2 linked regions of the Minwuia thermotolerans genome follow. The protein of the gene in region 1 interacts with the protein of each later gene in a pairwise test. Links are inferred from orthologs where the notes say so. Each region holds a gene or a part of one and is shown on either strand. Other genes may lie near its edges. The genes, in order: ribD and accC.

Region 1 (3,198 bases):
ACGAGGCGCTGGGCAAGAAGATCAACTCGGCCGTTTTTCCCGGACTTCAGGGCGGGCCGCTGATGCACGCCATCGCCGCCAAGGCGGCCGGCTTCGGCGAGGCGCTGAAGCCCGAGTTCCACGCCTACAGCCGCCAGGTCGTGGCCAACGCGAAGGCGCTTGCCGGGGCGCTGATGGAGCGGGGCTTCGACATCGTCTCGGGCGGTACCGACACGCATCTGATGCTGGTCGATCTGCGCTCCAAGGGCGTTACCGGCCGTGACGCCGAACGGACGATGGAAAACGCCTGGATGACCTGCAACAAGAATGGCGTGCCATTCGACCCGGAGAAGCCCATGGTTACGTCGGGCGTCCGGCTCGGCACGCCAGCGGGAACGACCCGCGGCTTCGGCGAAGCGGAGTTCCAGAAGGTCGGGCACCTGATCGCCGACGTTCTGGAGGCCTACGCCCAGTCCAACGGCGACAACGGGGCCGCGGAGGCGAAGGCGCGCGAAGAGGTCAAGCAGCTCTGTGGCCGGTTCCCGATCTATACGCAGGGCCTGTGACCACGGCCTGACCAGGGGGGATTGGGCATGCGCTGTCCGTACTGTCACAACGCCGACACGCAGGTGAAGGATTCGCGTCCCACCGAGGACAACACCGCGATCCGGCGCCGGCGCTTTTGTCCCAACTGCGGCGGCCGGTTCACCACGTTCGAGCGGATCCAGCTCCGCGAACTGACCGTGGTGAAGAAGAACGGCCAGCGCGTGCCCTTCGACCGCGACAAGGTCGCCCGCTCGATCGACATCGCCATCCGCAAGCGGCCCGTCGATCCCGAACGGGTCGAGCGGACCATCAACGCCATCGTGCGTCAGCTCGAGAGCTCAGGCGAATCGGAGATCCAGTCACAGACCATCGGCGAACTGATCATGCGGGCGCTCGCCAACCTGGACCAGGTCGCCTATGTCCGCTTCGCTTCGGTCTACAGGAACTTCCGCGAGGCCTCCGACTTCGAGGACTTCATCGGACGCGAACTTGGCCAGCGCGACGAAGTCCACGACTGAGGCCGACCGCCGCCACATGGCCCACGCGCTGATGCTGGCGCGGCGCGGACTGGGGCAGGTGGCGCCCAATCCGGCCGTTGGCTGCGTGCTGGTCGCGGACGGCCGCGTGATCGGCCGGGGCTGGACCCAACCCGGCGGCCGCCCGCATGCCGAAACGGAAGCGCTCGCCCGCGCCGGCGTGGCCGCCCGCGGTTCGACCGCCTATGTCACGCTGGAACCCTGCAGTCATCACGGCGTCACGCCGCCCTGCGCGGAGGCGCTGGCCGCGGCCGGTGTCGCCCGGGTCGTGATCGCCATGACCGATCCCGACGAGCGGGTGAATGGCCGTGGTGTGGAGATGCTGCGTGACGCGGGCGTCGAAGTGGTCACGGGCGTTCTGTCCGACCAGGCCGCCGCGCTCAACCGCGGCTTCGTCCTTCAACGGACGGCGAACCGCCCGATGGTCACGCTGAAGCTGGCGACGACGCTGGACGGGCGCATCGCCACCGGCGCCAAGGACGCGAAATGGATCACGGCGGGCGCCGCGCGGCAGCGGGGGCACCTGCTGCGCGCCAGTCACGATGCGATCCTGATCGGCGCCGGCACCGCCCTGGCCGACGATCCGGAACTGACCTGCCGGCTTCCGGGCCTGGCGCAGCGCAGCCCGGTGCGGGTGGTGCTCGATTCGCGGCTGTCGATCCCGCCATCGGGCCGGCTGGTGGACACCGCGGCGCAGACGCCGCTCTATGTCTTCTGCGGCATGGAGGCGGACCCGGCGCGCGCCGCGGCGCTGGAAGCCAGGGGTGCGCGCCTGTTCCGCTTCGATGTTTCGGCGAGCGGGGTGCCCGCGCCGGGCGACGTTCTGCGGTCGCTGGCGGAGGCGGGGATCACGCGTCTGCTGATCGAGGGCGGAGCGCGGGTCGCCGCCGCCTTCGTGGCCGCCGACCTGGTCGACGAACTGGCGTGGTTCCGCGCTGCGACGCTGATCGGGGGCGACGGTCTGCCGGCGATCGGGGGCTTCGGGCTGGAGAAGCTGGCCGACGTTCCCAGGTTCCGCAGGGCGGCCATCGCGCATTTCGGCGACGACGTGCTGGAAACCTATCTGCGGGAACCTTAAAAGGACGCCATGTTCACCGGCATCATCACCGACATCGGCCGCATCGTCTCCGTCGAGGCGCGCGGTGACATGCGCATCCGGATCGCCACGGCCTATGATACGGCCAGCATCGAAATGGGCGCGTCCATCGCCTGTCACGGCGTCTGCCTGACGGTCGTCGACAAGGGGCCGCGCTGGTTCGACGTCGATGTCTCCCGGGAAACGCTTGACCGCACGGCCATCGGTTCGCTGGGCGAGGGCGCACGGATCAATCTGGAACGATCCCTGCGCGTCGGCGACGAGCTGGGCGGCCACATCGTCAGCGGTCATGTCGACGGTCTGTCGCGGGTCCGGGAAATCGAGCCGGTGGGCGACAGCCGACGCTTCGTCTTCGAACTGCCGAAGGAACTCGCCCGCCATGTCGCGGAGAAGGGCTCGGTGGCGCTCAACGGCGCGTCACTGACCGTGAATGCGGTCGGCGAAGACAGCTTCGAGATCAACATCATTCCGCACACACAGGAGCGGACGACCTTCGGCGAAATCCAGGTCGGCGACCCTGTGAACATGGAAATCGACATCCTGTCGCGCTATGTGGCGCGGCTCAGGGACACCGACGGCTAGGGATCTGAATGACTTCGGAATTCACACGCTACCTTTCGTCCATCGAGGACGTGGTCGAGGACGCCCGCAACGGCAAGATGGTCATCCTGGTCGACGACGAGGACCGGGAGAACGAGGGGGATCTCTACATTCCCGCTCAGTTCGCGACGCCGCAGGCGATCAACTTCATGGCCAAGTACGGCCGCGGCCTGATCTGCCTGTCCATGAACCAGGAACGGATCGAGCAGCTCGGCCTGGACCTGATGAGCAAGAACAATCAGGCGCGCCACCAGACGGCCTTCACTGTCTCGATCGAGGCGCGCGAAGGCATCTCGACAGGCATCTCGGCCCAGGACCGCGCGCACACCATCCAGACCGCGATCGACCTGACCAAGGGGCCGGAGGATATCGTCACGCCCGGCCACGTCTTCCCGCTGGTCGCCAAGAGCGGCGGCGTCCTGCAGCGCGCCGGCCACACGG
Region 2 (3,213 bases), on another replicon or contig:
AAGGTTCCTGCAGGCAGATCGCCCAGGGCTTCGGCGTGCGCATCGATTTCCGGCAATCGAACCATGAAGGCGAACTTGTGGACTGGATCCACGAAGCCAAGGGGGGGGCGGACGGAATCATCATCAACCCGGCCGGCTACTCCCACACGTCGGTCGCGATTCTGGACGCGTTGCTGGCGGTTGAGATTCCGACCATCGAAGTCCATCTCTCCAACATTCATCAGCGGGAGGACTTCAGACACCATTCCTGGGTGTCGAAGGCCGCGAAGGGGGTGATCTGCGGCTTCGGTTCGCTAGGCTATATACTTGCGATTCAGGCGCTGACCGCTGAACTGAAGGCGGCCAAACAACAGCAGATGGCGGGTTCATGACCAAACTGAACGTCGATATGGAAGCGCTGGCCAAACTGGCGGCGCTGTTGAACGAGAGCGGTCTGACGGAGATCGAATGGGAAGAGGGCGACGTCAAGGTCCGCCTCGGCAAGTCGCCGGCGCCGGTCATGGCGACCGCGCCCCAGGCCGCGGCGCCTGCGCCCGCGATGGCGGCGCAGCACGGCGCGGAGGGCGGCGGCGCGGCCGAGACCGCCGGGACCAAGGTGCTCTCCCCGATGGTCGGCACCGCCTACACGGCGCCCGAACCGGGGGCCAGGCCCTTCGTTTCGGTCGGCGACACGATCGAGAAGGGTCAGACCGTGATGATCGTCGAGGCGATGAAGACCATGAACCCGGTGCCCGCGCCGAAGTCGGGCAAGGTGGTTGCGGTTCTGGTGGAAAATGAACAGCCGGTCGAGTTCGAGCAGCCGCTGGTCGTGATCGAATAGGAACGGCCGGGCCATGTTCGAAAAGATTCTGATCGCGAATCGGGGCGAGATCGCGCTTCGCATCCACCGCGCCTGTCACGAGATGGGCATCAAGACGGTGGCGATCCACTCCACCGCGGACGCCGAGGCCATGCATGTGCGCCTGGCCGACGAATCCGTCTGCATCGGCCCGCCCAGCCCGAAGCTGAGCTATCTGAACATTCCCGCGATCATTTCGGCCGCCGAGATCACCGATGCCGACGCCATCCATCCGGGCTATGGCTTCCTGTCGGAGAACGCCCGCTTCGCGGAGATCGTCGAGGCGCACAACATCGCCTTCATCGGCCCGACGCCCGAGCATATCCGCCTGATGGGCGACAAGATCGCGGCCAAGACCTCGATGAAGGAACTCGGCGTGCCCGTGGTGCCGGGCTATGACGGCGCGCTGGAGGACATCGACAAGGCGCGCGCCATCGCCGCCGAGATCGGCTATCCGGTTCTGGTCAAGGCCGCAGCCGGCGGCGGCGGGCGCGGCATGCAGGTGATCCCGGACGCGGAGCGCCTGCCGGAACTGCTTTCCCAGGCGAGAGCGGAAGCCATGCACGCCTTCGGCGACGACCGGATGTACATGGAGAAGTATCTCGGTCAGCCCCGGCATATCGAAGTGCAGGTCTTCGGCGACGGTCAGGGCCACGCGGTCCATCTGGGCGAGCGGGACTGCTCGCTCCAGCGCCGTCACCAGAAGGTTCTCGAGGAAGCGCCGTCGCCGGCGCTGAACGCTGCGCAGCGGGCCGATATCGGCGCCAAGGCGGCCAGGGCCGTCAGCGATCTCAACTACCGCGGCGCCGGCACCATCGAATTCCTCTACGAGGATGGCGAGTTCTTCTTCATCGAGATGAACACGCGCCTGCAGGTGGAGCATCCGGTGACCGAGGCGATCACCGGCATCGATCTGGTCCGCGAGCAGATTCGCGTCGCCTCCGGCGCGCCGCTCAGCTTCGCCCAGGCCGATGTCGAGTTCACCGGCCATGCGGTCGAATGCCGGATCAACGCGGAGAATCACCGCACCTTTTCGCCGACGCCCGGCCGGGTGACGGACTACCATCCGCCGGGCGGTCTGGGCGTGCGCGTCGATTCCGGCCTCTATGACGGCTATTCGGTGCCGCCCTATTACGACAGCCTGATCGCCAAGCTGGTGGTCCACGGCCGCACGCGGAACGAATGCCTCATGCGGCTGCGCCGCTGCCTGGAGGAATACGTCATCGGCGGCATCTCGACGACGATTCCGCTGCATATGGCCCTGGTGGACGACCAGGCGTTCATCGACGGCGCCTATGACATCCACTGGCTGGAACAGAACCTCGACAGACTGGTCGGTGGCTGACCGGCTGACACCGAACCTGCTGGTTCAGGCCTATTCGCGCGGCCTGTTTCCCATGGCCGAGACCCGGGACGATTCCCAGCTCTTCTGGGTCGATCCGGACGAGCGCGGGGTATTGCCGCTCGAAGGTTTCCATGTGCCGAAACGGCTGCGGAAGACGGTGCGGCAGGACCGCTTCAAGGTCACGGCGGACGTCGCCTTCGACGAGGTCATCCGCCACTGCGGCGAGCTCAACTTTACCCGCGGGCGTTTCGACAGCTGGATCAATTCGGAAATCGTGCGCGCCTATGGCGAACTGTTCCGCCTGGGTTTGGCGCATTCCGTAGAGTGCTGGAGCGAGGGCCGGCTGGTGGGCGGGCTCTACGGCGTGGCGCTCCGCGCCGCGTTCTTCGGCGAGAGCATGTTCTCGATCGAGACCGACGCCTCCAAGGTCGCCCTGGTGCATCTGGTCGCGCGTCTACGCGCCGGCGGCTACCGGCTGCTCGACAGCCAGTTCGTCAACGACCACCTGAAGCAGTTCGGCGTCGAAGCGGTGCCGCGGCACGCTTTCATGGTGCGGCTGAACGAAGCCCTGGCCGCCGAAGGCGATTTCGAGGCCGCCGGGCCGCGCATCGAAGGCGAGCGGGCGCTGGACCTTGTGCTCAGAGGTCCATGAGAGCCAGCATCGCGCGGCCGAGGGGATCCTTCGGGTCGGTGACGTGATCGAGCAGCGTGAAGTGGTTGGCGCCCTCGGGCAGCATCACCTCGCGCTCGATGTCGAACATGTCGCGATAGTCGGTGGACTGGCGGATCCAGCCATCGGGCTCGGCACCGCCGGCGGCAAGAAGAACGTCCACATGGGGCAGGGGACGGAAGCCAGCCTGCAGCACGTTCATGCGGCGCGCCTGGGCGTCGTCCAGCCCGATATCGGCGTTGATGGTGGTGCGCATGGCGACCGCCGGGTCGAAGACGCCGGATAGCAGCGTCGCCGACTTGATCAGATCGGCTTCCAGGCCGTCGCCGGTCCAGTCGCGGGCGGCGGCGATGGCCGAGA

The links.
Region 2: the proteins of ribD (region 1) and accC interact in binary tests that used the Escherichia coli proteins (3 or more experiments, as listed by UniProt). The link is inferred for Minwuia thermotolerans from one-to-one orthologs.

Annotation. Positions count from the first base shown.
Region 1 is NZ_PIGG01000010.1:149,132-152,329, reverse strand. Bases 196-3,076 are described here. They hold ribD (bifunctional diaminohydroxyphosphoribosylaminopyrimidine deaminase/5-amino-6-(5-phosphoribosylamino)uracil reductase RibD), read left to right. Parts: upstream 196-1,014; coding sequence 1,015-2,139; downstream 2,140-3,076. Other genes in these bases: ribB (3,4-dihydroxy-2-butanone-4-phosphate synthase), read left to right, coding at 2,748-3,076; CWC60_RS01865 (riboflavin synthase), read left to right, coding at 2,149-2,739; nrdR (transcriptional regulator NrdR), read left to right, coding at 573-1,043; glyA (serine hydroxymethyltransferase), read left to right, coding at 196-545. In the rest of the region: more of glyA, read left to right, coding at 1-195; more of ribB, read left to right, coding at 3,077-3,198. UniProt on the Escherichia coli protein: Converts 2,5-diamino-6-(ribosylamino)-4(3h)-pyrimidinone 5'-phosphate into 5-amino-6-(ribosylamino)-2,4(1h,3h)-pyrimidinedione 5'-phosphate.
Region 2 is NZ_PIGG01000022.1:45,449-48,661, forward strand. Bases 113-3,008 are described here. They hold accC (acetyl-CoA carboxylase biotin carboxylase subunit), read left to right. Parts: upstream 113-833; coding sequence 834-2,183; downstream 2,184-3,008. Other genes in these bases: aroQ (type II 3-dehydroquinate dehydratase), read left to right, coding at 113-371; accB (acetyl-CoA carboxylase biotin carboxyl carrier protein), read left to right, coding at 368-820; aat (leucyl/phenylalanyl-tRNA--protein transferase), read left to right, coding at 2,176-2,835; CWC60_RS04670 (alpha/beta hydrolase), read right to left, coding at 2,822-3,008. Also shown: more of aroQ, read left to right, coding at 1-112; more of CWC60_RS04670, read right to left, coding at 3,009-3,213. UniProt on the Escherichia coli protein: This protein is a component of the acetyl coenzyme A carboxylase complex; first, biotin carboxylase catalyzes the carboxylation of the carrier protein and then the transcarboxylase transfers the carboxyl group to form malonyl-CoA.